DNA from 4 places in the Psychrosphaera aestuarii genome. Region 4 is predicted to be linked to each of the others. Evidence: predicted binding sites of a transcription regulator. Region 4 holds the regulator's gene; each other region holds the start of a gene.
The links. Region 4 encodes sigma-54, which starts transcription at its own class of promoters, with help from an activator protein. Its sites were predicted from a motif close to GTTGGCACGNNNNTNGNNT; they were not measured.
Positions count from the first base shown of each region.

Region 1: J9318_RS08420 (DUF2884 family protein) is a predicted target of sigma-54. The motif match lies at 6,064-6,082, and genes of this name have one in related genera.
Region 2: J9318_RS05775 (flagellar hook-length control protein FliK) is a predicted target of sigma-54. The motif match lies at 4,668-4,686, and genes of this name have one in related genera.
Region 3: J9318_RS02850 (PEP-CTERM sorting domain-containing protein) is a predicted target of sigma-54. The motif match lies at 2,274-2,292, and genes of this name have one in related genera.

Region 1 is NZ_CP072844.1:1,841,837-1,849,547, reverse strand. It holds gene J9318_RS08445 (porin family protein) at 1-409, opposite strand, end outside; tRNA gene J9318_RS08440 (tRNA-Tyr) at 553-637, opposite strand; gene J9318_RS08435 (VC2046/SO_2500 family protein) at 744-1,340, shown strand; gene ydiJ (D-2-hydroxyglutarate dehydrogenase YdiJ) at 1,392-4,463, shown strand; gene J9318_RS08425 (LysE family translocator) at 4,507-5,163, shown strand; gene J9318_RS08420 (DUF2884 family protein) at 5,242-6,021, opposite strand; gene glnS (glutamine--tRNA ligase) at 6,311-7,711, shown strand, end outside.
Region 2 is NZ_CP072844.1:1,278,878-1,286,588, forward strand. It holds gene fliF (flagellar basal-body MS-ring/collar protein FliF) at 1-786, shown strand, start outside; gene fliG (flagellar motor switch protein FliG) at 779-1,834, shown strand; gene fliH (flagellar assembly protein FliH) at 1,868-2,827, shown strand; gene fliI (flagellar protein export ATPase FliI) at 2,827-4,152, shown strand; gene fliJ (flagellar export protein FliJ) at 4,165-4,617, shown strand; gene J9318_RS05775 (flagellar hook-length control protein FliK) at 4,739-6,793, shown strand; gene fliL (flagellar basal body-associated protein FliL) at 6,942-7,466, shown strand; gene fliM (flagellar motor switch protein FliM) at 7,499-7,711, shown strand, end outside.
Region 3 is NZ_CP072844.1:613,961-621,671, forward strand. It holds gene J9318_RS02845 (hypothetical protein) at 1-1,188, opposite strand, end outside; gene J9318_RS02850 (PEP-CTERM sorting domain-containing protein) at 1,307-2,239, opposite strand; gene J9318_RS02855 (hypothetical protein) at 2,455-4,362, opposite strand; gene groL (chaperonin GroEL) at 4,526-6,172, opposite strand; gene J9318_RS02865 (co-chaperone GroES) at 6,245-6,535, opposite strand; gene J9318_RS02870 (helix-turn-helix domain-containing protein) at 6,719-6,964, opposite strand; gene J9318_RS02875 (FxsA family protein) at 7,152-7,682, opposite strand.
Region 4 is NZ_CP072844.1:795,731-803,441, reverse strand. It holds gene lptC (LPS export ABC transporter periplasmic protein LptC) at 1-370, shown strand, start outside; gene lptA (lipopolysaccharide transport periplasmic protein LptA) at 363-851, shown strand; gene lptB (LPS export ABC transporter ATP-binding protein) at 867-1,592, shown strand; gene J9318_RS03655 (RNA polymerase factor sigma-54) at 1,645-3,138, shown strand; gene hpf (ribosome hibernation promoting factor) at 3,172-3,459, shown strand; gene ptsN (PTS IIA-like nitrogen regulatory protein PtsN) at 3,551-4,000, shown strand; gene rapZ (RNase adapter RapZ) at 4,003-4,863, shown strand; gene J9318_RS03635 (HPr family phosphocarrier protein) at 4,877-5,146, shown strand; gene mgtE (magnesium transporter) at 5,246-6,601, shown strand; gene J9318_RS03625 (CvfB family protein) at 6,658-7,506, shown strand; gene pmbA (metalloprotease PmbA) at 7,645-7,711, opposite strand, start outside.

The DNA of each region.
Region 1 (7,711 bases), 1.0 Mb from region 4:
CATCATAAAAGTCTGAGTAGTAAAATAATGGAAGGCGCTTTTTACCAGCTTGAATTGTCCAATTGTCGTTTACCTCATAAGACAAATAAGCCCATTCAAAGGTGGTATTAAAATTATCTGCACCTCTAGAGACGATTTGCGCTGTAGCAGATAGACCGTCTGAAAGTGTGGCTTTGACCTGAAGACCAAACAAGCTTTCTTGTTTAAATGATAGATCTTCGGTGTACGCTGATACGATAGGGTAGTCAGCTAAAAAAGTTGGGGGAACATCATAATGTGGAACACCGTCTCCACTCAATACTTTACCAGCGGTAATGCTAGCAAAGCCAGTGAAGTCGATATCAGCTTGTGCACTTCCTTGCGCCAACAAAGCACATGCCACCGTGGCTGCATAAACCTTTGTTCGCATATTTTGAGACCTAAAAGTTAATTAGTGTCTTAAAGGTATATAACTGAAAGTGAAATTTTACAAATCAGGATGGCAAATTTATTGAATTTAGGTGTTATAAACGCAAAAAGGCACAACCTTAGTTGTGCCTTTTCTTCGAAAAGTGGTGGAGGGAGGTGGATTCGAACCACCGAAGGTAGAACCGTCAGATTTACAGTCTGATCCCTTTGGCCACTCGGGAACCCCTCCAGAACGAGACGCATAATAACAAAGAAAAAAAATCTGTAAACAAATAATTAAAGAAAATTTAACGACTGCCGAAATAATAACTAATTGAAGTAAATAAGAAGTTTATATGTCGAATAATTGGCCAAACAGCAGTTCAGATCACTCTGGTTTAAATACGAATAATAATGTAATTAGAGAGTCAGCCTATTATTCACAATTCCGTCGTGCTGTAGATTCATCAGATAGCCAAAGTTTTGCATTACTGCTTTCAATGATTACACAAGATGCCACTGAATTTGACCAATTTCATCAAGTAGACACGCCTACAAACCTTAACGCAAACGCCATCGCCGACATTTTTCCGACAGTCAAGCCCGATATATATGGTGCGGGTAACTCGGTCCGTGCATCTAATCAAAATAGGCTGGTTCATAATGGTCAATATCAAGATGTTCGGTTAGAGAACACTCTGAAGCCGGAACCCCTTTGTTACAAAACGGCAGTTTTTGACGACGAATTAGTTAATAGTTTAGATTTTAACGTAAGACAAAAGTTAATAAATACGAGTCTAATCTCAAAAGATATTCACACACAACGTAATTCAGATGTAGATAAAGATGCAAAAGTTGTGAATATACATAGCATTAAACGTCCAAATTCAATGGATATCGACCTTTGGTTTAATACCCTAACAGCTTCAAGAAGTTTAGACTTAGTGGGATAGAACTGGTTATAATCGACGACTATTCTTTATCTGTAGAGCGCTAGTTGATATATGATTCGTAGAATTCCTGTCCAGAACACCATTAGTCCAAAGGTTCACCTGTTTTGCAAAAAGCTAAAGGACAAATCGTCATTTAAATTCTCTGGTGATATAGAAACAAGCTACTCTGCTCGTTTGTCGCAATCGACAGACAACAGTATTTATCAAGCAATTCCTCAAGCCATTGTCTTTCCTAAAAATGAAAAAGATCTATTCGAATTAACAAAGCTTGCGAATGAAGCCGAGTTTAAAACGCTAAAATTTACACCAAAAGGTGGTGGCACTGGTACGAACGGCCAATCTTTAACTGAGTTTATAATTGTCGATATGTCACGACATATGCGAAATATAATTGAAATCAATGTTGAAGAACGCTGGGTCAAGGTAGAGTCCGGTGTAATAAAGGATCAGCTGAATGATTTTCTTAAGCCCTACGGGTTTTTCTTTGCTCCCGATCTTTCAACATCAAATAGAGCAACAATTGGTGGAATGATAAACACTGATGCGTCAGGTCAAGGCTCTCTGGTTTATGGCAAAACAAGTGACCATGTACTTGGTTTAGAAGCCATTACTATTGGCGGGGATAAGTTGTCTACCTCGCCTTTGACCGTTGATGAAGCGCTATCTCGAAGTGCCGACAACAAGACAACGGCAGGTATATATAAACAAGTATACGAAACAGCAACTAATTATAGAGACCAAATTCGAGAAGTATTTCCTCGTTTAAATCGTTTTTTGACAGGTTATGACTTAGAGCATGTATTATGTGATGATAAAAAGCACTTTGACTTAAGTAGAGTATTAGCAGGATCCGAGGGTACGTTAGCGTTTATTACTGAAGCTAAGCTTAATATTACGCCCATAGCAGCTTATAAAACGATGATTAATATCACGTATGACAGTTTTGATTCAGCACTGCGTAACTCACCCTTTTTAGTTGATGCAAAAGCGACATCTGTAGAAACTATCGACAGTAAAGTCCTTAACTTAGCTAAACAAGACGTAATTTGGCAGGAAGTCCAAGATCTTATTGTTGAGGTTCAAGGCCACGTCATAGCAGGGTTAAATATTGTAGAATTTAACGATGAAGACGAGAGTAATCAAGATGATAAAGTCTCAAGTCTATGCAAAAGATTAGATCAACTAATCTCAACAAAAAGTTCAGGCGTAATAAGTTATTCAGTAACTTCAGACCGTTCAGCAATGGCAAGAATATACGCAATGCGTAAAAAGTCGGTTGGCTTACTTGGTAATGTTAAAGGCGATAAAAAACCTATCGCATTTGCAGAAGACACCGCAGTACCTCCAGAAAACCTTGCTGATTTTATCGCTGAATTTAGACAGCTATTAGACTCTCATAACCTTGAATATGGCATGTTTGGTCATGTAGACGCCGGTGTTCTTCATGTTAGACCAGCGTTAAATATGATGGATCCTAACCAAGAAAAGTTATTACGATTGATATCCGACCAAGTTGTTAAGCTCACCGCAAAATATAAAGGTTTAATGTGGGGAGAGCACGGTAAAGGATATCGAAGCGAATATGGTCCAGAATTTTTTGGAGAAGAACTATTTTTAGAGCTTAGAAAAATCAAAGCAGCCTTTGACCCTCACAATAGACTAAACCCAGGTAAAATATGCACACCGATAGGCAGTGAAGAAAAATTGGTGAGTGTTGATGCGGTTAAAAGAGGGCGATTTGATAAGCAAATACCTATCGAAGTTAGAGAAGAATATCAACAGACCGTTAATTGTAATGGTAATGGCTTATGTTTTAATTATGATGAATCCAGCGTAATGTGCCCATCTTATAAAGTAACCAAAGATCGTCGATATTCGCCTAAAGGGCGTGCAACATTGATGCGTGAATGGTTAAGGCTTCAAGGCGAAGGTGTGTCTTATGTAAACATGGTAATGGCAAAAACGGTATTTCTTGACTTGTTTAGATTGCCATACAAAGCCGCTTATACATTAGCGAAAAAGTTCGGTCGATATGACTTTAGCCATGAAGTAAAAGAAAGCATGGATGCGTGTCTAGCGTGTAAAGCTTGTACATCAGCATGTCCAATAAAAGTTGACGTACCAACATTTAGAAGTAAATTTTTAGAGGCTTATTACCTGAGGTACATGCGACCGTTAAGTGATCATTTAGTTGCTAATGTCGAGTCTATAATGCCAACGCTTTCTAGGATGTCCTCGGTCACAAATTGGCTGACTCACAATCCAATTAGCAACTTTGTTGTAAACAATATTGTTGGTTATGTTGATGCACCAAAGCTTAGCCAACACCCAAGCCAAGTGGTTGAAAGAAAGTACTTTTACAACGAAACGCGTTACCAGGAGCTGACCGAAGTTGATAAGCAAAAGACTGTTTTTCTTGTACAAGATGCGTTCACATCAAGCTATGAGTCATCTTTGATAAAAGACACTGTTATTGCGCTTGAGGGATTAGGTTTTTCTCCGCTTATATTACCATTTCAAGTTAACGGTAAAGCTCAGCATGTTAAAGGGTTTTTGACAAAATTTACTGAAACGGCAAAAAGCGCCTGCGATTATTATAATGACATCGCAACCCTTAAACGCCCGATGATCGGCCTAGATGCATCTATGACTTTAGTTTATCGCGATGAATATCCAAATTTACTAGGTCATAATAAGGTTAAATTTAAAGTAGACTTATTAGGCGAATGGTTATCAAAACAGGCATTGAGTAAAGCTGTTGCAGATAAAGTTAAAATGGCATTGAATGATTCAGTAACGAAATACACTGTGTTGTCTCATTGTACAGAAAAGTCTTTAATCGCAGATGCTCCTTCGCATTGGCCAATTATTTTTGAAAGGTTAGGGCTTGCCGCTAAACCAGTGAATACGGGATGTTGTGGTATGGCCGGAACGTTTGGGCATGAAAAAGCAAACCAAACAGTATCAAAGGAACTCTTTGACATTAGCTGGGCGCCAGTTCTTAAAAATAGTGAACATGATACGGTATTAGCCACTGGCTTTTCTTGCCGCTGTCAAAGTAAACGATTAGCCCAACAAACACTCAAACATCCTATTCAGATTATTGCAGGCCTTTTTAAATAGGCTTCTTTAAGCAAATTAGGCATTATTATTTTGGAGTTTTGACATGGATTTCACTGAATACTCAATCGAATTTTTAACTATTGCGCTTGCACATTTATTTGCAGTTGCAAGCCCAGGTCCTGACTTTGCAATTGTTATGAAACATTCGATTCAATATGGCAAGCGGACAGCATTGATAACCTCTGTAGGTGTTGGTAGTGCTATTTTTGTTCACGTTGCATACGCTTTAGCGGGCATTGGTCTAATTATTAATGCAACGCCTTGGTTATATGACTTATTAATTATTATTGCTGCAAGTTTTTTGATTTATCTTGGTATTGGAGCAGTGCAGTCACAGGCCCTAGTATCAACTGCAGCTATTAAAGAGTCGAGTAACCCTCAACTGTCTGATAAAAAGGCATTTTTACTAGGGTTCATGACCAATGGTTTAAACCCTAAGGCTACTTTGTTTTTCTTATCTTTATTTACTGTTGTTGTGTCTATTGATACACCGATGATCATTAAAGGTGCTTATGGTGTCTATTTGGCTTTTGCAACAGCGGCTTGGTTTTGTGGACTGTCACTTGTTTTAAGTCGTCCGTACGTACGAGATTTGTTTAGTCGGAATGCGTATATTTTTGATCGAGTTATGGGACTGATTTTAATATTGTTAGCAGTAAATATACTTTACAGTGAGTTTGGTACTCGATTTGGTATATAACAAAGGCCGGTATTTTGTACTAACCTTTGTTATATGGCTTAATGTTTACTTAAGTAGAAATATTCCGATGGTAAGTTGCTACTTTGTGTGGCTCACTTCAATCAAGTCGAAGTCGCGTAAGCTTTTGTGTGCTTTTTGAATACGATTTTCTAGGGCTGCTAAAGCATCTACTTTTTGACAGACCACATCGGCTTTTGCTTCTAATTGAGTAGCTCTAGCTTCAATTTCTGCTTCAATATTTTTTTCGAGGTTTTCTAGTTCACTAAAGTCGGTATCACCACTGGCAATTGAAGTGCCTATTAATTGTAAAACACCGCCTATCAACGACGGAAGTGCTTGTTCAACCACTTCTTCAATAGCTCTATCTAACTCTTCATCAGCAAAGTCCATATTAAATTGACCTTCATCAAAAGTATAATAGCCGTCCTGCTGTGCAAATTTGTTCTCAAGTCGCTGTTTTACATTTGCTAATTTCGCATCAAGTTTCGTTGAATCGCCAAACTGACCAAGACCAGCATTGATACCGTCAAAAGCGATACCAACTGCTTCCAATGCTATTTCAGTAATAGTAGGAATTAATGAACGAGTCTCAGTAGAGAATTCTTTTATTAACGATGAATCGCTTACGCTTAGCTCTAGCTTTTCGCCCTTATAGAATATAGTTTCGTTGTTATAAATGTCGTAAAGGGTTTGATTGTTTTTAATGACTAAGATGTGGTAAGGGGTGATTGATACTTTATTCTGAAAAGTAACATCACATTGTTTATTTACTAAGCCATCATTGTGGGCTTGAGCGTAATTGCTTGATAATAGAAGAGGTGAAATTAAGCAACTTACTAATAATGAATTTTTTAACATTTTATATTTCCGTGATATTTGAATGTAGGTTTACATAATAGATATCAATCTCTGTGCCACTTGTGAGATTCCTTTATTATAAGGGTTTCAGGTCAATTTATTGCATTACTACACTTTAGACAATACTTAAAGTTTGGTGATATCCGCCAAATATTAGGGTATTTACTCATTGTGTTCCATTAGAGATTTATTTGCTTTAAAAGTATTCGATTGATGGCATTTTGCTTGGTGTAACCGCAGACCATAGTGGTATACTCAAATTAATTAATAGTTTTATAAGGGTTTATAAATGGCGGACACAGAAAATCGCCCATCGAATTTTATTCGCAACATTATTAATGCGGATTTAGCAGACGGAAAGTATGAGACTACGCACACTCGATTTCCTCCAGAGCCAAATGGTTTTCTTCATATTGGTCATGCCAAGTCGATTGTACTAAATTTTGGTATTGCACAAGATTATAAAGGGCTTTGTAATCTAAGGTTTGATGATACTAATCCAGAGAAAGAAGATATTGATTACGTTAATGCGATTAAAGAAGACGTAAACTGGCTTGGTTTTCAATGGGATGGTGATATTTGTTATTCGTCTAACTATTTTGATCAACTTTTTGGTTATGCCGAAGAACTAATTAATAAAGGCTTAGCTTACGTAGAGTTTTCAAGCCAAGAAAAAATTCGAGAAATGAGAGGCACGTTAAAGTCTCCGGGTGAAAATAGCCCTTATCGTGATACTAGTCCTGAAGAGAATTTAAAGCTGTTTCATGACATGCGAGACGGTAAGTTTAAAGAGGGTGAGTGTTGTTTACGCGCTAAGATTGATATGAGTTCAAGCTTCATTTGTATGCGTGATCCTGTTATTTACCGAATTCGGTTTGCTCATCACCACCAAACTGGTGACAAGTGGTGCATTTATCCAATGTATGACTTTACACACTGTATATCGGACGCGATAGAGAATATTACACATTCGTTATGTACATTAGAGTTTCAAGATAACCGACGTTTATATGACTGGGTATTAGACAATATAAGTATCGACTCTCGCCCGCATCAATATGAATTTTCAAGGCTGAATCTTGAATATACGCTTATGAGTAAGCGTAAATTGAACACTCTTGTGACCGACAATCATGTAGAAGGCTGGAACGACCCGCGTATGCCGACCATAGCTGGCTTAAAACGTCGAGGGTATACACCAGGCTCTATTCGTGAGTTTTGTAAACGTATTGGTGTGACGAAGGTCGATAACATGGTTGAGATGGGCATGTTAGAAGCTTGTATACGTGAAGACTTAAATGAATCTGCACCTCGCGCTATGGCCGTCGTTGATCCTATTAAGTTAGTTATTGAAAACTTGCCAGAAGATCATATCGAGTGGATCGATGCGCCTAATCATCCAAATAAAGAAGAGATGGGTACGCGTAAAATCCCATTTACAAAAGAAATCTTCATTGAGCGTGAGGACTTCCGTGAAAGTGCAAATAAAAAATACAAACGCTTGGTGATAGATAAAGAAGTTCGCTTACGTAATGCTTATTATGTAAAAGCTGTCCGCTTTGATGCTGACGACGCTGGGAACGTGACCACCGTATATTGCGAATATGACCCGACTACACTAGGTAAGTTACCTGAAGATGGGCGCAAGGCTAAAGGTGTTATTCACTGGGTATCTGCATCAGAAGGGGTT
Region 2 (7,711 bases), 480 kb from region 4:
AGAAGTGAATTTATAATTGAAGAAAATCAAACGGGTAATGGTCCTGTAGGCATTCCAGGTGCATTATCAAATCAGCCACCATTAGAGTCTGATATTCCAGAAGAAGCTGGTAATGCGAGAAATCGTGGTGCAACTGGCCGTTCTCACAAAGAACAAACAAGAAATTACGAATTAGATCAGACAATTAGCCACAAGCAAAATCAAACGGGCGTGGTACGTAGACTGAGCGTATCAGTTGCTGTCGATTACATTGTTACAACAGCGGAAGACGGTACGATTCAAAAAACGCCTCGTTCACAACAGGCATTGGTTAACATTCGTCGATTACTGCAAGGCGGTATCGGTTTTGACCTAAACCGCGGTGATACGCTTGAGGTAGTAACCATTCCATTTAATAAGGTCGATGCACTGTCAACAGAAGATGTGCCTATTTATTTACAAGAGTGGTTCCAGCCAATGATAAAAACGGTTGCGGCTATGCTTGTTATCATTGTTCTTATTATCTTCTTAGTTCGTCCATTATTGAACAAGTTGATTAGTCCAGAAGATACAACCGATAAATATGAAGAAGATGCTCTCGGTGGTGTAGACTTAGGTGATGAAGCATTAGATATGCTTAATACAGAATTTGATGAGAAAGACATAGGCTTTGCGGCCGACGGAACGCTACAATTACCAGACTTACATGGTGATGAAGACTTGCTTAAAGCAGTTAGAGCATTAGTAGCAAATGAACCAGAATTGTCGTCGCAAGTAGTTAAAGGGTGGTTATTAGAAGATGAATGATGTCGTAGCAGCAGAAAACACAAAACCAGCGGGTAAACCGGCGTTTGATGTAGAGAAGCTTGAAGGCGTTGAAAAAGCCGCCATCCTTTTATTAAGCTTATCAGAAGAAGACGCAGCACAGATACTTAAACACTTAGAACCTAAACAGGTGCAAAAAGTGGGTATCGCAATGGCGCAGCTAGATGATTTAAGCCAAGACAAGATATCCGCCGTTCATAGTTTGTTTATCGAACAAATTCAGGACTACAGTACGATTGGCTTCCAGTCTGAAGACTTTATTAAGAAAGCGTTAACAGCCGCATTAGGTGAAGATAAAGCCGCGACGCTTCTAGACCAAATAATCTTAGGTGGCGGAGCGAAAGGTCTTGATTCCTTAAAATGGATGGACTCCAAGCAAGTTGCGAACATTATTCGAAACGAACACCCTCAAATCCAAACCATTGTTTTGGCTTATTTAGCACCAGATCAATCGGCGGAGATATTGAGTCAATTCTCTGACAAGGTTCGAATTGATTTAACCATGCGTATAGCCAACCTTGAAGAAGTTCAACCAGCAGCACTTCAAGAATTAAATGAAATCATGGAGAAACAGTTTGCCGGACAAGCAGGTGCTCAAGCAGCGAAAATGGGCGGTTTAAAAGCGGCAGCAGAAATCATGAACTTCTTAGATACCAATATCGAAGGTCAATTGATGGATGCTATGCGTGAGCATGACGAAGAAATGGCACAACAAATTCAAGATCTTATGTTTGTATTTGATAACTTAATTGATGTAGATGACCGAGCGATTCAGGCAATACTTCGTGAAGTACAACAAGACTCATTAATGAAAGCTATTAAAGGTGCGGACGACGCATTAAAAGAGAAGATCTTAAAGAACATGTCGAAACGTGCTGCCGATATGATGGCAGATGATTTGGAGGCGATGCCACCAATTCGAGTTTCGGAAGTTGAAACAGCGCAGAAAGAAATCTTAGCTATCGCTCGTCGTTTAGCAGACGCGGGTGAAATTATGTTAGGCGGTGGTGGTGGTGAAGACTTCTTGTAAGTCTTCATTTTAAAAAGTCTAAGTGAGTAAATTGTGACTGAAAAATTGACTAATAAACCGATAACGCCAACTCGAGAAATGTTAGAAATTCTTGAGGAATGGGCCGCGCCTGATGTTAGTGCGTCAAAAAAAGCAACAGTCGTAGGTAAAACAAATTTTTTAGGCGTACCGATTGAGGAGCTATATAAAGCCAAGCCTCAATTAATTGAACCTGAAGCAGAAGAAGTGCCACAACTTACTGCAGCTGAAATTGAAACCATTCGTCAAGAAGCTTTTGAAGAGGGATTTGCAGAAGGGCGTCAGGCAGGTATAGAAAAAGGTTATGAAGAAGGATTGGCTCAAGGTAAAGAGGAAGGTCTTGAATTAGGTCATAAAGACGGTTTTGAAGCGGGCAAAGAAGAAGGCGCTGATGACCTTAAGCAACAGTTAGCTCGTTGGGAAGGCCTACTTCAACAGTTATATAACCCAATTGAGCGTGTTGATAAGTCTACCGAACAGCAATTATTAAACTTGGCTGTAATGCTTGCCGAGTCAGTACTTAGAACCGAAATTAAGTCGAATAAAGACAGCCTTTTAGCGGCGTTACACGAATCTGTTGCAGCTTTACCTTTTAATACCGAATTTGCTGAAATACACATGCATCCGGATGATTTAGCTTTGATTCAAGAGCAGTATTCAGAAGCCGAGTTAGCAGAACAAAAGTGGATTCTCAAGCCTGAAGCACATTTCAACATTGGTGATGTGATTGTTGCAACCCCTAACTCTTTGATAGATCGAACACTGGAGCAACGCATTAAACAGACATTCGATGATTTTATTGAAGACATGGGCTTACAATCTGAATCGAACAAAGGTCCATCTGTAGGTCAGGCAGTAAGTTTAGATGAAAACAACCTTGATACAAATACTCCGGAAACAGAGCCAACACATCAGGCCGAACAGCAAAATGATACTGGCAACGCAGATGCAATTGATCCGCAGCAGGACTCATAATGATATCGCTCACAGACAAAATCATTAAAGCCCAGCGACGTGTTAAAGATGCAGTCCCTGAGGTATCAGGACGATTAACTAAGGTGAATGGTTTAACACTCGAAGCGGTTGGTGTTTCTGTGCCATTAGGCGGGCATTGTCGAATTCAGACGATGACTGGTGAAGTGGACGCGGAAGTTGTCGGTTTTGAAAACGATAAAATATTCTTAATGCCAACAGACCAAGTTGAAGGCATCGTGCCACGAGGTCGAGTTACTACATCTAGTCGTAGTCAAAAATTACCATTGTCTTTATCGTTACTTGGACGAGTTATAGATCCGGCGGGTCAACCACTTGACGGTTTAGGTCCAATAGAAACTGATGCAGATGCAAATCATAAATCTAAGCCAATTAACCCGTTATCAAGACGACCGATTAAATCTTCCATCGATGTCGGGGTAAAAGCAATTAATGGTATTTTGACGGTTGGTCAAGGTCAGCGAATGGGTTTATTTGCAGGTTCTGGTGTAGGTAAGTCCGTATTACTAGGCATGATGACAAAGGGGACAACTGCTGATGTAGTGGTCGTCGGTTTGATAGGCGAGCGTGGTCGAGAAGTAAAAGAATTCATTGATGAAATTTTAGGTGAGGAAGGCAGGCAAAGAGCCGTAGTTGTCGCTGCACCTGCAGATATGGCACCTATTCGTCGGTTAAAGGGTTGCGAAACTGCAACTCAAGTGGCTGAGTACTTTAGAGATCAGGGCTTAAACGTATTACTGCTTATCGACTCAATCACTCGATATGCTCAAGCGCAGCGAGAAATTGCCTTGGCAATTGGTGAGCCACCTGCAACAAAAGGTTATCCAGCATCGGTATTTGCCAAGCTACCAGCTTTGGTAGAGCGTGCAGGTAACGGCGGTGACGGCCAAGGTTCAATAACGGCATTTTATACTGTGTTATCAGAAGGAGATGATCTGCAAGATCCAATTGCTGACGCCTCTCGTGCGATTTTAGATGGTCATATTGTGCTATCACGAGACTTAGCCGATGCAGGGCATTATCCGGCAATAGATGTCACTAAATCCATAAGCCGAGTAATGCCACAGGTCACATCACCAGAACATCTTCAAATGGCGCTTCGATTTAAAAAATACCTATCAGCTTACGAGCAAAATAAAGATCTTATTTCAATCGGGGCTTATGCCTCTGGTAGCAATCCAGTTGTTGATAAAGCCATTCAACTCAAGCCCGTGATAGATGCTTATTTACAGCAAAAAATGTCTGATATATACCCTTATGATCAATCGTTAATGCAGCTTCAAGCGCTAACTAATGAAATGCCATAATGGAGTTTATGTATGAGCAAAGACGATAACCAACTATTAGTTTTAAAAAAAATAGAATCTGATAAAGAGCAACAAGCTATTACGGCGATGCAGTCGGCTCAGGCATACTTGCAATCGAATGAAGCTAAACTTAGAGAAGTGCAATCTTATAAGTTAGACTATTTGAAACGTATGCAAGAGCGAGGTGTTACGGGTATTGGTGGCGCAAGCTATCAACATTATCAGCGGTTTATTGTGCAATTAGACCAAGGCATTAGCGCTCAAGCGAACGTTGTAGATATTGCAAAGCAAGTGGTCGAGCAACGCAAACAAGAATGGTTTATGCAAAAAAATAAAGTAAAAGCCGTCGACACGTTACTTACAAAAAAAGCCCAAGAAAGGCAGCAGCGTATTGATAAGTTCGAACAAAATCAGTCAGATGAGTTTGCATCTCAGCAATATATACGCCGTAAGTTAGCGATTTAGCATTTCCTATAACAGCCCACGCTCAATTAAATAAAGTGACTTTCTTCCAGGTTGGAACGATCCTTGAATAATAAATCAATAATTAAGTGACTTTGATGCCGAATATTGGTTAGGAGCAATCATGCTACAACAACACAGAATTTTACCAGAGCCTTTGCCTACAAAGCCTGTAGAGCGAGATGTGAGTGTTAAAAGAAATCAGTATGAGTCTAAATCTAACGATACGAGGCAAGATTTTGATAGTGCCATGGTGGCAATTAATAGACGGCAAAAGCAACGTCAAGTAGAAGAACATCAAGCTTATAAAAGAGAGCAGAGTCGAGTTGACAACGCCAGAGATCGAAACTCACGGGATAATGAAGTCTCAGCGAGCGCTAAAACCGATTATTCAAATAATGACAAGGTTACCGCAAACAAAGATCGAAATATTACGAATAATGATAAGCGAGCGAGTTCGGACATCGAGCCTGGTGAGACTCGTTCTTCTAATAGCAAACAACACTTAAATGAAGGCGACAAAGATAAGCTTACGGTTGCCATGTCATCGTTACAAAAAGACGAAAAAGCAAATGAAGTTTTACAGGAATTGGCCACTAAATTTTCTGGTAAAGAGCTTGTACAAAAACTTAATCAGCTATTGAATTCTTTGATTCAAGCGACCGGCGACGAAACTTCTCAACAATCAGCATCTGATCCGTTAGTTGGTAAAGACTCTGAGTTGTTTGATAAATTGTTAACTCAATCAAGTAATTCTGAGCTCGCAACCTTTGTTAATCAATTGCAAAAGTTACCTGATGTTGACCATTTGTCTAAAGAACTGCAAATGCAACTTAAACAGTTGCTGGCCCGTTTCTCTGACATTATGAATAGCGTCGATGCGTCAAGTCAATCCAATAAAACTGAAGCAGAGGCGACAGACGCTCTTTTTGATAGTGCTGAATTAACCGCGAGCCATAATGACGACACATCCAACGGTCATGAATTTAACGCAGCACAAGATCAGTTAGGAGACTTTTTAAAGAAGCTTATCTTAGGCAATGAAGCTCTATCAAAATTGACTGTTCAAGACATATCGACGGACGCTGAAGTTGCGACTGAAAATAAGCAACCATTGAGTTGGTTAAACAACCTAATGTCGCAAGTTAAATCGGATAGCCCAAACAATACAGAGGCAACTGAACTTCAAAATAGCGCAGCTATTGATGCTTCATCAAAAGGCCAAAAGGCGCAAGTATTATTAGATGCCGATAATGTAAGTAACTTGAAAACATCACAAGTTCAAGAACAACATCAAGATCACGAGCAATTGCAACAAGCTGCAGTAATGACGATGAATATCGCATCTGACAGTGCTACAAAAGGGGCATTGCAAGCTGCAATTAATACACCATTTAAAGCAAGCCAGGTTAATGCATTATTAAATACAGCGACCAGCGCTCAATTTACTAATGGCCAGGCGATTAATGCAAGTTTTGCGCAACTTCAAGCGGATCCAAGTCAGTTACAAGCCTTAGCTGCAGCGAGCGAATTGGGGCAGCTTAATGAATTGAACTTTGAACAGTCTCGACTCTCAAAATTGATAGCAAATAGCGAACCTAGTTTGGTATCACCGCAAGTTACTGACGTAAGAGCAAAAGCTGACGTCGTAGATGTGTTAGGTGTCCAGCTTGACAAAACACTTCAAGCGCCAAAGTTAGAAAGTGTTGCACAAGCTAAAAGTGAATTGATGATCAAAGAAAATATATTATTTAACAAACAAGAACTGGCATCCAATATTCAGCAACAAGTTGGCTTAATGATGGCGAGAAATATGAAGTCTATTGATATTCGTCTTGATCCACCTGAACTTGGAAGTATGCAAATCAAATTAAGTCTTGGCACAGAGCAAGCGTCGGTGAGTTTTGTCGTGTCTAATCAACAAGCCAAAGATGCACTGGAAAATAGTATACCTAGGTTGCGAGAGCTCCTTGAGCAGCAAGGTATGCAATTAGCGGATAGTAATGTAAAAAAAGATAACTCGAATGGCCAAAGTGGTACTGAAGCGGACGCTCAATCAACTGAGTTAGGTCAAGCCAATACCGCAGATACTGACGGTGAAGGCGACGCAAACGACCATAAAAATAACCAACAGAACTACAATATCGCCTCACCTTGGCAGGTGGACTATTACGCATAATTAGGTATTAGAACTTTCGTTGTATGTAAATACATCGATTAGTGAATTTTATTTGTGTAATTTTGACTGTGACAAGCATATTGTTTGCTAAAACAGGCAATCGACAATACCATATAAAGGTCGGAAATAATTACAGTTGGAACTTAACATGGCAGATGAAAACGAAGAGTTAACGCTAGAAGAGGAAGGTGGTAAAGGCGGCAAAATGAAATTAATCATTATTGCTGTTGTTGTGATAGTTGTTGGCGCTGTAGCTGCTTTTTTTCTGTTAGGTGGGGATGATGCTCCTGTTGATGAAGCTGCAACAGAACAAACTGAAGGCGCGCCGAAAGAAGAGAAGCCTGTTGAAGTTGGAACGGCAAAATATGTCACTATGCCTCGCCCATTTACGTTTAACGTGCCGGGCACGTCGCGAGATCGACTCGTTCAAATAAAAGTTCAGTTAATGGTACGCGGCGACAATAATGAAGAGCTTGCCCAAAAGCATATTCCATTAATTGAAGGTGCGTTACTAAAAGCGTTTAGTACAGGCAATGCTGATGCACTAGCTACGGCAGCCGGAAAAGATGCATTAAAGTTAAAAGCGGCACAAGAAGTGCAGAAGTCTGTTATTGATGTTGCTGGTTCAAAAATTGTTGAAGAAGTATTATTTACCGGTTTTGTTATGCAATAGGCAAACAAAGCTAATTTAATTAAGAGAAAACTATGACTGATTTACTGTCACAAGACGAAATTGACGCGCTACTCCACGGTGTCGATGACGTTGAAGAAGAAGAGATAGATGAGGATAGCGGCGGTGGCCGTGGTATGTCCGACTATGACTTTTCTTCGCAAGATAGAATTGTCCGAGGTCGTATGCCAACACTTGAGTTGGTTAACGAACGATTTGCTCGACATATGCGAATCAGTCTGTTCAAC
Region 3 (7,711 bases), 180 kb from region 4:
AAGAGCAATGTATTGACCCTTTTCAGGAATAGACTCGGGTTTAATGGATTGCGCGGTTAAAAGCTCTAAAGCCTCACTATCAAGAGAGATTAATGGCTTTTGGGTTTGTTTAAACACTTCTTTTGCATAAGGCGATTGCAGGTCAATCTCTAATAGTTGACGTACACTGTGTGTACCATCACCGGTCACTCCTGCCGCGGTTCGTTGTACTATCTTTATTACTTGATTATTCAATACTGTAAGTCGGTAATCATCGCCCTTTACATGCTTTTCTAAAAGTACCTGTTTAGAAAGTTTTGATGCTGCTTTAAATGCACTTTTAACCTGTTTAAATGTTGTTAAATATGCAAATACACCCTGACCTTGATCTAGATTGTCGGGTTTTATAACTAAGGGATAACCCATTTTTTCTATGAGGTCGGGGAGCTGTTTTTCGTTTCTTATGAATACATGTTCAGAACCCGGTAATCCACTTTTTTGGAGCAACAATGCGGTTGAGGCCTTACTCTTTGACAGTTTTGAACCAATGACACTGGTATTCTCAGTAAAGCTACTGTCCATTAAAATACTATTTACACCTGTACCAAAACTAAATGTGTTTTGGGCGATATGAGAAACATGGATACCGAGTTCAGTGGCAGCATGAATAAACCAATAGGTATTCATTCCAGCAAGTTGCACTTTGTTTAGTTGCGTTCTTAATTTATCAAGATGAACGGTTGCTTCTGCAAAATAGGCTTTTATCTCGGTTTGAGTGCAGTCTTTAAGCACGTCAATATTCTCTAAGCTGTAATTCACCACATGAATAATACAAGTCAAAATATCTCGAGTAACTTCAGGTATGGAGTAAGGTATGACGATGAATAGTTTAGTTGTTTTTGTGTCGTCTTGTTGACGGAGCTTTCTTATAAAGTGCTTTTCAAACGTAGGTATTTTATGCTGTTGCTGAATTCTAGATTGCCAAACCAAAATATGTTTTATTATTAGCTCTGCCTGGTTAGCTTCATCAACATCAACATCAACATCAACATCAACATCAACATCAGTCCACATCTGAACTATTCTTTTTAAAACACTAAGGTTTGAGTTTTCTGATAGTTGGACGTTTATAACACCAGACATAGATGGCTGATTAAGCCCATAAGACATGCCATCTAGCACAATCCATTGTGGTTCAAGGGAGATCATTATGTGTCTAATCCATATATACAGCGAGAATGGTAATATGCTAGGAAATTAAAAAGAAATCAATAAAAACCCCTTCGTACAGAACTGAAGGGGTTTTATAACTACAAAGTTAGGGTGGTTACTTAGTTTTTATTAACTTTCGCGCTACTAGGCCAAATAAACCAAGAGTAAATAATGCATAACTGCTTGGTTCTGGCACGCTGGTTACATTGCTCGTAACAATATTAGAAACCGAAATACTTCCACGAGTAACTTCTAAAAAGCCAAATGTAGTATCGGAAGAGTTAATCCAGTTCGGCGCTGCATATTCGTAAGCATCAACTGATGTATTATACGCAAAGGCAATATAGCCGGTCTCACCTTCTAGCCAATTAGAAAATTTAGATGAATCTTCCTCTATGGTGCCATCTTCATAGGTTCGTGTACTATCCCATTCGCCGTATAATTTTCCCCCATAATTATAGTTTGCATTACTGCCGTCAAACCAACTGGCGTCAATGGTAGTACCTTGATTCAAATTACTTACACAATCTTCACCAGAGAAGTCTTCGCCTGAAAATACTCTTGAACAGGGGGACGTACTAAAAATTAATTGAGAATTGTTACTGTAGACGTCACCGTATAATGAAGTAGCATTAGTCACGTAAGAATTATTGGGGTCAGTGTTAATATTAGAGAAGATTGAATATGAATCATATATCCAAAACCCTACTTGATCTAGGGTAATAGCTCTAGAATCTTCACCATCTTCACCAAAGTAGTCTTCACCACTTTCGAAAAGTGTTACTTCCTTAGTCAAAATGTTTACAAAAGCTGTTTGTCTAAACCACTGGTTAACATAAGAATAAGTCCCATCACTACTTTGGTATTCATAGTTGCTAGGAGTGGGATCTAACATTGCGTCAACCGTAATATCTTGGCTGCTGATTACCTCAAAGCCGCTATCGTCGCCTGCAATAATTGATGCCTGAGCTGGGTTTACTAGACTCATTCCAAGGGTAAGTCCGATGGCTCCCATCGAAATTGGTGAAATTTGTTTGTTTACTGACATGGTTAGTCCTTAACTTTTTGTGTTTTTTTTGTTCAAGCAAAGTGTGGGCCAAAAAAGCAAAGTGCAAAAATTGATATATAAAACAAATGGTTGTGGTGTTTTCTTTGGTGAAAGGCAGTGGCTTTGTAAAAAAAATGGACAGTTCAATCAAAAGCCCGTGAAGTTATGCTTTACGGGCTTTACGGGCTTTACGGGCTTTACGGGCTTTACGGGCTTTACGGTTTTGGATCTATATCGCTGTCGCCTTCTTCCTCAACACCACTTGTAATCGCTTCTGTTTCATTTTCTTCGCGCTTTACAAATCCAGCTTGTTCTTCAATGCTAATTTGAGACGATGCGATGTAGTCTCGAGACTTTTTATTTACATCTAGAATCTGCATTGTGTTATCTAAATCTTTTGAGTTTCTTACCGAGGCAATAACTTCTCGATTAATTAAGAATGATTTAATTTCACCAACGATTTCTTCCATTTCCAAATCATTTTTATTCATATTCATGACATAACGAGGAGTTTCTAAATTATTCGCCCCCGATGTAGCAAATATGCAACTGTCAATTCGAGACGTAATTAACCAAGGCGTAATCGAAGAGCGAACCACGAAGTTTTCACTGCGAGTAGAATCATTAATAGCCATGCCTGTTGCCATTTTACTCTCGGTATAAGTGCCCTCTACTTTTAAATGCATCAATAATGAACTAAAGTGAATTTCGCCCCAAAATGTGTGTGAACACATTTGCATAATTCGGCCAACCGCTTTTGTTCCAAGCCAAGCAAACAACACAAAAAGAATATTATTTATTTCAGTTATAACAGGCGTAAATAACGCTAGAGTAAACTTCGCTCTAGGCTCAATAATTTCGCTGCTAATGTACTCATAAATAGATAAACCGTTAGCAACGAGAACATAGAGAAGAACAGCTGAAACAAGCATTGCTATTTGAGACGTTAGAGTAAGCAATGACTTTGCTGTTTTATTTTTAACGTCGGACTGCGATAGTTCTGGCTGTGTTTCGATAAGCAACTCGCCATTAAAAGTACCTTTTTTATCACTTTCCTTTATAAGTTCTGGATTAAATTCCTTGTAAACGCGATTAGGAATTTCTTTTACACGGCGATTCGCCAAAATGATATTTTCAATATTTATGAAAATTTCTTTTGGATGAACATTCTCTTGTAGGTTATCTCGGTATTCTGACACCGCTGTTGTTGGTGTTGCCTCTTTCATTCTTTGCAACAACAAAGGCAAAATCAAACCCAATACAATCACAATAGTGATCAAAAATATGGACAAATTCCCCCAAGCGCCAAAAATATTTATTTCGGTAAATTGATTAAAAGTTTCCTGGTATTCAGCAGTAATTAACTTATCTAAATAAAAACCGGTAATGATTGGAATCAAGAAGGACAGACCAATTAAACCAATTACTGAACTTCCGCCAATGTGTCGTGCGTGATAATTTTTACTACTTTCTAGTGCGCTAGCAGATGAGCGCCACGTTCCAATTAAGTATATTAATAGTATCAACGAAAATAGCGGAAGCATCACATATTCAGCTTTTTCGCCGGCAAGACCTGAAATCACAACAAAGGACGCAATTGCATATGCAAATATGGCGGTAAGCGTATTAATTACAACAGAAAAGATTTCTTCAGCCATATTTCTTAGTGGAAAAGGCAAAAAGGTTAACTTGGGGAATACGGAATGAATAAAGCGCGACAACCAACCTTTGGGCTCAACGAATGTTGTGTTCTTGCGACCTAATAACATTGAGTTCAATTCGTTACTTGTGTAAAACACCGCATCTCTTTCTGCCGAAGCTGCATCTTGTTCGGTTCTACTGTAGTTTTGAGAGAGTGAGATTGGTACAGAACGGCCAACAAAGTATTTAAAAAGTTGAAATAAGCCCGCACCAATTGTTCGTAGGCCTGAAGCTGCAATAACAAAACCTAAAACAGCGTAAGTCCAACCAAAAACGATGTCTTGTTTTAAATTATCAGGTACTTGTAGTAAAACATATATACCTAAAAGAGTAATTAATAGGCCAGAAACAGATTTAAACCGACCTTCAATTTTAAAGGGGTTTTTTATCCCTAACGTTTGTGCACCAAAATCATACGCCATAAAAAAGCATCCTTTCATTATTTATATTGATATTTTTGGAGTATCACATACTCGTTTTTTTAATGCTATAAGATTGGAATAATTGATTATTTTTTTCAAAAAAAAAGCACCGAGAAATTAATCTCAGTGCTTCTTTATTTATCGGGTTATTATTTGGGGCAGATTACATCATGCCGCCCATTCCACCCATACCGCCCATACCGCCCATATCAGGCATTGCAGGAGCATCTTTAACCGGTGCATCTGTTACCATTGCTTCTGTTGTGATCATAAGACCTGCAACAGAGGCTGCAAACTGCAACGCGCTACGAGTTACTTTAGTTGGGTCAAGAATACCTTCTTCAACTAAGTCAGCGTATGTGCTGTTTGCCGCGTTGTAACCGTAGTTACCTTCGCCTTCTTTAACCTTGTTAACAACTACAGACGCTTCGTCACCAGAGTTAAACGCGATTTGACGTAATGGAGCTTCCATTGCACGTAGCGCAATTTTAATACCGTGAGTTTGATCTTCATTGTCACCTTGTAGGCCAGCAATTTTAGCTGCTACACGAACTAACGCAGTACCACCACCAGCAACAATACCTTCTTGAACCGCAGCGCGAGTAGCGTGAAGTGCATCATCAACACGGTCTTTCTTCTCTTTCATTTCGATTTCAGTTGCTGCACCCACTTTGATTACCGCAACACCACCAGAAAGTTTTGCTAAACGCTCAAGAAGCTTTTCTTTATCGTAATCAGAGGAAGACTCTTCAATTTGTGCCTTGATTTGTGCAACACGACCATCGATATTTTCTTGTTCGCCCGCGCCATCAATAACCGTTGTATCGTCTTTTGTTATTACAACGCGTTTTGCTGTTCCTAAGTCTTCTAGCTGTGCTTTTTCAAGCTCCATACCAATTTCTTCAGAAATGACAGTCGCGCCCGTTAATACAGCGATGTCTTGCAGCATTGCTTTACGACGGTCACCAAAACCTGGCGCTTTAACCGCTGATACTTTTACAATACCGCGCATGTTGTTCACAACTAACGTTGCTAATGCTTCGCCTTCTAAATCTTCTGCGATAATTAGAAGAGGCTTGCCAGATTTTGCTACACCCTCAAGTGTCGGTAATAATTCACGAATATTAGAGATTTTCTTATCAACCAACAAAATAAACGGATTGTCTAATTCAACCGTCCCGTTTTCTTGGTTTGTAATGAAGTACGGTGATAAGTAACCACGGTCAAACTGCATACCTTCAACAACGTCTAATTCAGTTTCTAAAGCTTGACCTTCTTCAACTGTAATTACCCCTTCTTGGCCAACACGTTCCATTGCTTTAGCAATGATATCGCCAATTTCGCTGTCAGAGTTTGCAGAGATAGTACCTACTTGAGCTATCGCCTTAGAATCAGAACAAGGAACTGATAGTTCTTTAAGCTCTTCAATTGCAGCTTTAACCGCTTTGTCGATACCACGTTTTAAGTCCATTGGGTTCATATCGGCAGCAACGGCTTTAATACCTTCATTGATAATTGCTTGAGCTAATACTGTCGCGGTTGTTGTACCGTCACCGGCTTCGTCATTCGCTTTAGAAGCAACTTCTTTAACCATCTGTGCGCCCATGTTTTCAAACTTGTCTTCAAGTTCAATTTCTTTGGCTACAGAAACACCATCTTTAGTGATTGAAGGACCGCCGAATGACTTGTCCAACACAACGTTACGACCTTTAGGACCTAATGTTACTTTTACTGCGTCGGCTAATACGTTAACGCCCACTAACATTTTTTTGCGAGCGTCGTTACCAAATTTTACGTCTTTTGCTGCCATAATCTTAAATTCCTATTCTTTAATCAGTGTTTTGATAATAAGTGTTCGAAAATAAATAATCGAAAGATGAGATTATTCTACGATTGCTAAGATGTCTGATTCAGACATAATCAATACTTCTTCGCCATCAAGCTTTTCAGTTTTAACGCCGTAGCCGTCATTAAAGATAACTGTGTCGCCAACTTTCACATCTAAAGGACGAACGTCACCGTTTTCTAAAATACGACCGTTACCAACAGCGATAACTTCACCGCGAGTTGATTTTTCAGCAGCAGATCCTGTAAGTACAATACCGCCAGCTGATTTTGTTTCTTGCTCACTGCGTTTAACAATTAAACGATCATGTAGAGGACGAATGCTCATTGGTCATTATCTCCAAGTTTTATGGTTGTAATAAGTTTCGCGAAGCTTGTTTTTTAACTGAGTCTTACACGAAACGAACTAAAAATTCGTTAGTGGCAGATATATGAGGGTGGGTTTATAAAATCCAAGTGAAAAAGTAAAAAAATTGTGAACAAATTAACAAGAAATATCGATAACGAGGAATTATTTATTTTTTGGATCTTTTATTGCTTCGATAAGCTGTGATACATCATATCTCCCGCATGCTTCAAAGACCTCAACTGTTTCCAGGAAGTCTAACTTTCTCTCGCCGTTTTCGTATTTAGAGACGTAGCTTTGCGGTTTTTTTAATAACTCCGCTAACTCTCGTTGAGTAAGGCCTGAGCTGTGCCTAAGGTCTTTTAAATAGTGACGAAAACGAACTTGTTTTTCACACCATACTTTATTCATAGCGTCACAATAAATGTGACGTTCTGATATCCCATTTCGGGATAAATTTTTATTGCGTAACAAAAATAGGTGGAATAAAGTGGCAGTGTTGTTTCTGTTTGGGTGTTGGAACTTTGACGTGATGCAACAAAAAAGGGCCTTTTTAGGCCCTTTTTTCTTTTATATATTACTAATGTATTACAGGTGATTACTCTTTTCTCTTGTACTCACCATCTATTGTTGTAGGCTCATTATTTAAACTTTTGTTTGTGCCATTATTCATATCATGACTTGAATGTGCATTGTTATCGCGATTTAGATCGTGCTCAAAAGTTTGACCTGAAGATGATGAATGATGAGAAAAACCAGATGCGTTAAACCCAGCGCTACGCACTTGAACTCGATGGCCGACCTGTGAATATACAATCTTTCTGAAGGGCGGCGTAAGTAATAACATGCCTAAAATGTCAGTCATAAAGCCGGGTGTGATTAATAACACGCCAGAAATTAAAATGCAGATACCGTCGAACATTGCTTGCGCTGGAAGTGAACCAGTTGCCAACTCTTGCTGTATCTTACTCCAAGTTTGAAGACCTTGTTGTTTTACTAGTTTGGTACCAATAATCGCTGTCACAATAATAATTAGAAAAGTCCATCCGCTGCCGATGATGGCGCCTACTTCAAGTAACAACATGAGTTCCAACAATGGAACCACAATAAAAATAAAAAACAGCGGCATAAAAATCCTAATATTAATTCAATTATTAC
Region 4 (7,711 bases):
GCAAAAAATGGAACACTATGCCCAGTTAGCTTTGACTTACTTTGAACAGCCTGAATTTGTTATTTATCAAAATGATGCTCCGTTTTGGCGATTAGCCGCAGACCTTGGCAGTGTGCAAGATGGCCGACTAACCTTAGACAGTAACGTTAAAATGTATCAGTTAACCGATAACGAGCTCGTTACCAGTATTGAAACCCAATACTTAGAAATAGATCTCGACACTCAAGTGGTTGAGACCGATAAGCCAATTATAATTCGCGGTGAAAAAACCACTATTGAAGGGCAAGGTCTAACTGCCGATCTAAAAGCTCAAACAGTTAAACTTAAACATCACGTAAGAACAATTTTAAAAGGGACGAAAAATGACTAAATTCATCAAGATGACACTTGTTATACTTGCTTGTATTGGCCTTAATGCATTTGCTAATGACGATCTTATTATTGATTCTAAAAACCAAGATCTTGATTACAAAAATAACACTATGTATTTCAGCGGTAACGTAAAAATACAACAAGGGACGCTCACGATCACGGCTGACGAACTATATGTAATAACAAAAGACGGCGTAGGCGAAAAACTAATAGCAAAAGGCAAACCTGCTCGCTTTTTGCAAAATGATCCTAATAATGAAGCATTAGAGGCCACAGCATTAGAAGTCGTTTATATGATTAACGAACGTATTTTAGAATTGAATGGCCAAGCTAAATATAAGCAAGGTAGCTCGATTGTTGAAAGTGGTAATATCGTATTTGATTTAAATGCACAAAGAGTCAAAGCTGACGGCGACAAGTCAACCGGTGGTCGTGTAACTACTACGATAAAAACAAAAAAAACACAGCCAAATAATTAAGTAGAGAAATTAAATATGACCAAGTTGGTGGCAAAGCACTTAGCCAAATCCTATAAAAGTCGTCAAGTTGTTAAAGATGTCAGCTTGTCGGTAGAAGCTGGTCAAGTAGTTGGCTTGTTAGGACCAAATGGCGCGGGTAAAACAACAACTTTTTACATGATTGTTGGTTTGGTGCCTAACGATAAAGGTTTAATTCAGCTTGATGATATCGATTTGAGCCACGAACCTATGCACGTAAGAGCTCGCAAAGGCATTGGTTATTTACCTCAAGAGTCGTCTATCTTTAAAAAGCTGACAGTTTCACAAAATATAATGTCTGTTCTAGAAATGCGAAAAGACATAGATGCAAACCAACAGGCTGATTTACTTGATGATTTAATTGCCGAATTTCATATTGATCATATTCGGGATAGTCTTGGTATGGCATTGTCTGGTGGTGAGCGCCGCCGCGTAGAAATCGCAAGGGCATTGGCTGCCGATCCAAAAATTATTCTATTAGATGAGCCTTTTGCGGGTGTTGATCCTATATCTGTCATAGATATAAAGAAAATAATTCAACAATTAACAGCAAAGGGAATTGGTGTACTTATTACCGATCATAATGTCCGTGAAACACTTGATGTCTGCGAAAAAGCCTATATCGTTAGTCATGGAGAGCTTATTGCTGAAGGAACTCCGGCTCAAGTGCTAGAAAGTGACATAGTTAAGAAAGTTTATCTTGGTGACCAGTTCAAACTTTGATATTTTGGTAGCACGAATAAGTTTATTTTAGTCAGTACTTTACTGGGATCAAATGAGACCAACATTACAACTTAAAATGGGTCAGCAGTTAACAATGACCCCGCAATTACAGCAGGCTATTCGTCTGTTGCAGTTGTCGTCATTAGAATTGCAACAAGAGATCCAAGAAGCCTTGGATAGTAATCCTTTGTTGGAAGCTGATGAAGAGCATGGCTCAGTTGAACAAATCGAATTACCACAAGACAACCATGATCGTCATGAAAATGAAGCCTCAGTTTCATCTAACGACGACGATATCGAGTGGACGCGAGAAGAACGCGATACAAACGAAAATATCCAAGACCAAACTATTAGTGATGACTTGCCCACAGACTCGACTTGGGATGACTACATGAGCGCCGCTCCTGCGAGCTCAGGCCCTGCGTACGACGGTGAAGATACCGTTTATCAAGGTGAAACAACTGTTGATATTCAAGACCATTTAAAATGGCAATTAAATCTATCCACTTTTTCCGAACATGACTTAGCTATTGCAACAGCCATTATTGATGCTATTGATGACAAAGGTTTTTTGACGGTATCTGTTGAAGACATTGTTGAGTCTGTAGACATCGAAGATGTTGAAATAGAGGAAGTTGAAGCGGTTTTAAAACGCATCCAACACTTTGATCCTATTGGTGTTGCCACCCGAGGGTTGCAAGAGTGTTTGTTGGTTCAGTTAAAGCAATATAGCCCTGACACACCTTGGCGTGAAGAGGCTATTGAACTCATTGCTGAAAATATCGACCTGTTAGCGAACCGTGATTATCGCACTATAATCCGCAAAACAAGATTAAAAGAATCTGAATTAAAAGAAGCACTCGACTTGATTCAACAACTGAATCCAAATCCCGCAAGCCTAGTTATAAAAGACGAAATTGACTATGTAATTCCAGATGTTACCGTCGTAAAGAAAAAAGGTCGTTGGTTAGTAGAGCTAAATCCTAATTCTATGCCTAAAATTAAAGTGAACGAACAATATGCTTCACTGTCTAAAACTTCAACCAATAGCTCTGACGCGCAATTTGTTCGTTCACACTTACAAGAAGCAAAATGGTTTATTAAAAGTTTAGAAAGCAGAAACGACACTTTATTGAAGGTATCTAATTGTATCGTGCAACAACAACAAGCATTTTTTGAATACGGACCAGAGGCGATGAAACCAATGGTTCTAAATGATGTAGCAGAAATGGTCGATATGCATGAGTCCACGATATCGCGTGTGACAACACAAAAGTTCATGCACACACCCAGAGGAATCTTTGAGTTAAAGTATTTCTTTTCTAGCCACGTCAGCACCGAAAATGGTGGTGAATGTTCATCCACTGCAATACGGGCTTTAATAAGAAAGTTAGTTGCTGCAGAAAACCAAGCAAAACCGTTAAGTGACAGTAAGATTGCTGATATTCTGGCCGAACAGGGCATCCAAGTAGCCAGAAGAACTATCGCAAAATACCGGGAATCGTTAAACATTCCCCCTTCAAACCAGAGAAAACGATTGGTTTAACAATCCATTTTATCAATTCAGAAGGAAGTGCATATGCAAATTAATTTAACTTGTCGTCATGTCGATGCAACAGAGTCTTTAAAAGAATATGTTGATACGAAATTTGCAAAGTTAGAACGTCATTTTGACCATATTAATAACGTCCATGTGATTTTAGACGTTGAAAAACTCAACCAAAAAGCAGAAGCAACTATGCACGTAAATGGTGGTGAACTATTTGCTGCATCGGAGCATACTGATATGTATGCTGCAATTGATTCCTTAATTGATAAACTTGACCGTCAAGTCATTAAACACAAAGAAAAGTTAACCAGACATTAACTTTCTTTATTAATTTTAAAGCGCCATGGACGGTGCTTTTAACCAATCTTTTGAGATTTAAATCAAAAGAGTAAAGCAGTAAAAGATAACCATGAATGTAAAGCTACTCCTGCGACCTGAGTGCACTAAAGTACTAACAGATTGCCAAAGCAAGAAAAAGATCCTCGAGCATATTGCCGAGATCGCGAGTACAAAATTACCAGACCTCACTTGCACAGATATACTCTCAAGTCTTATGAATAGAGAAAAGTTGGGGAGTACCGGAATAGGAAATGGCGTTGCTATTCCTCATGGAAAAATAACACCAAATGAAAGTCCAGTGGCGGTATTAATCGTTATCCACCCTGGCATTGATTACGATGCAATAGACAATAGACCTGTTGATGTATTTTTTGCGTTACTTGTTCCAGAAGATCAGTGTGACGTGCATTTAAATACGTTAGCGTCAATCGCAGAAATTTTTGATAATAAAGAAATGCTTCGTAAAATAAGAAGCGCCGAAACTGATAATGATCTTTACAAAATAATTGAAGCTGCTTAATCATGCATATATTTATCGTTAGTGGCCGTTCAGGCTCAGGGAAGACAGTCGTATTAAGAGTACTAGAGGATCTAGGCTACTATTGCGTAGATAATTTACCGGTTAATTTATTACCTGCATTATCACACTCCTTATCTAAAAATTATCCTCAAGTTGCCGTCAGTATTGACGTTAGAAACTTGCCCAGCTCTGAACAAGAGTTAATGGATAATTTAGATTTCTTACCCAAAGGCGTAAAGACGACCGTTCTATATATAGATGCTAAAGATGACGTATTAATTCGTCGCTATAGTGAAACAAGGCGCCTACACCCTTTAACCAAAGGTGATGCGTCACTACCTGATGCAATCGCACAGGAGAGTAAGCTTTTAGATGGGTTATCGTCTAGAGCCGATTTATATATTGATACCTCGGATTTAAATGTTCATCAACTAACCGAGATGGTGAGAGAAAAGATATTAGGAAAGTCAGATAAAGAACTTATTATTACTTTCGAGTCGTTCGGCTTTAAATATGGGGTACCAAACGATATCGATTTTGTATTTGATGCACGATTTCTACCAAATCCTCACTGGGAACCAGAACTTAGAGCATTAACCGGTTTAGACTTACCTGTGAAAGACTTTTTCTCTAGTCAACCACTTGTGAATAAATTCATATTTCAAATCAATAACTTTATGTCCACTTGGTTACCGCATTTAGAGCGCAATAATCGTAGTTATTTAACGATCGCAATAGGCTGTACTGGTGGTAAACATAGGTCTGTATATATTGCTGAAACGCTCGCTGAACAATTTCGTTCTCGTGGAAAAAATGTAAAAACTCGCCATCGAGAGATGAGCCGTTATTTAGAGCAACTGTAAGGTAACAAGCCCAGTGTTATCACGAACAATTACAATCCAGAATAAGCTTGGGTTACACGCAAGGGCTGCGACCAAATTGGCCCAACTCGCCTTACAATTTGATGCTAAAGTTCAAATACAACAAGCTGATAAAACCGCCAGTGCGGATAGCGTCATGGGCTTACTAATGCTTGCAAGTAATCAAGGTAAAGAGATACACGTTACCGCAACGGGGAGTGATGAAAAGCAGGCTCTCGAAGCTATTTGCGAACTAATTTCTAATCGTTTTGATGAGTCTGAATAACTAATTATCTCGCTACAAAAACAACCAGTTACTATCATAAAACGCTAATCTAAGTTAGACTTGTGCACAAGGTAAACAACAGAAACCTACGCTCAAGAAATGCCAGAACTACTAGAACAAGAATATACAATTCCTATTAATGAACTTAATACTGCCATCAGTGACGGTATGTTTGTTCGTGTGCGGAATATGCTTGATTCTATGGCCGCAAATGATATTGCACTGTTGTTGCATTCTTCTCCTCCCAAAAGTCGTGCTGTTATTTGGCAACTCATCGACAGTAGTATTCAAGGCGACGTTTTAGAAGAACTTTCCGATGAAGTTCGTAACCCAATATTACGAGCAATGGAACCGGAACGAGTTGCTGAGGCCGCGACCAATCTTGATGACGATGACTTTTCAGAAGTACTAAGAAGTATGCCCGATGCTGTTTATCGTCGAGTGCTGAAGAGCATGGATAAACAAGATCAAGCGCGCGCTGAGAGAGTAATGTCTTATGAAGAAGACTCTGCGGCCGCGCTAATGAATACCGATACCGTCACGGTTCGTCCTGATGTGACCGTTGACGTAATATTGCGATATTTGCGATTAAAAGAGTCATTACCTGAAAATACCGATTATCTTTATGTGGTCGATAAGCAAGATCACTTTATTGGTGAAGTATCTTTGTCGGCACTCGTCACCTCTAACCCCAGCAAACTAATATCCGAAGTGATGGAAACCGACTTCGAGGTGATTCCCGCTTCTATGCACGAATCCGAAGTGGCAACGTTATTTGAACGTTATGATTGGATGACAGCTCCTGTTATCGATGAGCATGGTTTGCTGCTCGGCCGAATTACCATTGATGATGTTGTAGATATTATTCGTGAAGACGCTGAGCACTCTATGTTAAGCATGGCGGGTCTTGACGATGAGGCCGATACATTTGCACCCGTATTGGACAGTACCCGAAAGCGTTCATTGTGGCTTGGCGTAAACCTATTCACAGCATTACTCGCGGCGTTTGTATCAAGCTTATTTGAAACAACACTTGATGAGCTGGCTTTTTTAGCCGTATTAAACACCATAGTCCCAAGTATGGGCGGTGTCGCTGGTAGCCAAACACTAACCTTGGTTATTCGTGGTATGGCTGTGGGTCACGTTACAGACTCAAACTCTAGGTGGTTGCTTGGCAAAGAGCTTGCTATTGGTTTCCTAAATGGCCTTATTTGGGCTGTATTGATTGCAGGTGTTGTTGCCATCTGGAAGCAGGACTTAATGCTTGGCGGCGTACTCGCATTTGCTATGCTAATGAACTTAGTCGCAGCCGGTTTGTCTGGCGTGTTAATTCCACTTGCATTAAAACGCATGAACATAGACCCAGCTTTAGCAGGTAGTGTTATACTTACCACAGTGACCGACATAGTCGGCATATTTGCATTCTTAGGCACGGCGACTTGGTTGTTATTGTAACCTAGTTTAATTAGTAATTAGTCGCGATGCCTTCTCAGTAAAATTGGAAAAATTAAATGATTGAAGTTGGAAAAACCAACACCTTCCCTATCTCAAAAATCGTCGACTTTGGTGTTTTTGTAGATGCTGGAAATGGCGACGAGCTACTAATACCCCGTAAGCACGCTCCCAAAGACGCAAATGAAGGCGATGAAGTAACAGTATTTGTTTATCTTGACTCAGAAGATAGACCTATCGCCACGACACAAAGACCTAAAGTTGAAGTAGGCCAATTTGCTTATCTAAAAGTAACTGATGTAACCCGCGTTGGGGCATTTGTTGATTGGGGATTAGATAAAGAACTACTCGTTCCATATGGTGAACAGCACAGACCAATGGAAGTGGGTGAACGTTATTTAGTCTATGTGTATTTAGATGACTTAGATCAGCGCCCTACTGCCTCTTCAAAAATTGATAAGTTTGTAAAAGACGAAAACGAAGGGACGTTTAAACCTGAACAGCAAGTTGACTTGATTATCGCAAATAGCACTGATTTGGGTTACAAGGCTATTATTAATCATAGCCACTGGGGTTTGTTATTTAAACAAGATGTATTCCAACGACTTAGCTTTGGCCAAACTAAAAAAGGATTTGTAAAACAAATTCGACCAGATGATCGTATCAACTTAAGCCTACAAGGTGGACAAGTTACGCGTGATAAATACTCAAAGATCATTATGGAATTTTTGAAAAAAGAAGGTGGTTACGCCGCCGTTCACGATAAATCCAAGCCCGAGGTTATCTCCAAGTTATTTGGTATGAGTAAAGCCGCCTTTAAAAAGGCAATTGGCGGGCTCTATAAATCTGGCGATATTGTTATTGAGAAAACGGGTATTCGTTTGGTAGAAAAAGAGTCTGGCGAATAGCAAGACTAATCACAATTTGATAAAAAAAAGGAAGCCTAGGCTTCCTTTTTTATTCACAACAATTCTTCGCCAATAACGTTGAAATAACAGTCGATTTAGCATGGCTCAATCTGACCTACTGCCTTAAAAAAATTGTATTTAGTTACCTGCAATCTTCATGTTTTCAATTAATACTGAACCCGTTTGCACAGCGCCACGACGTTCA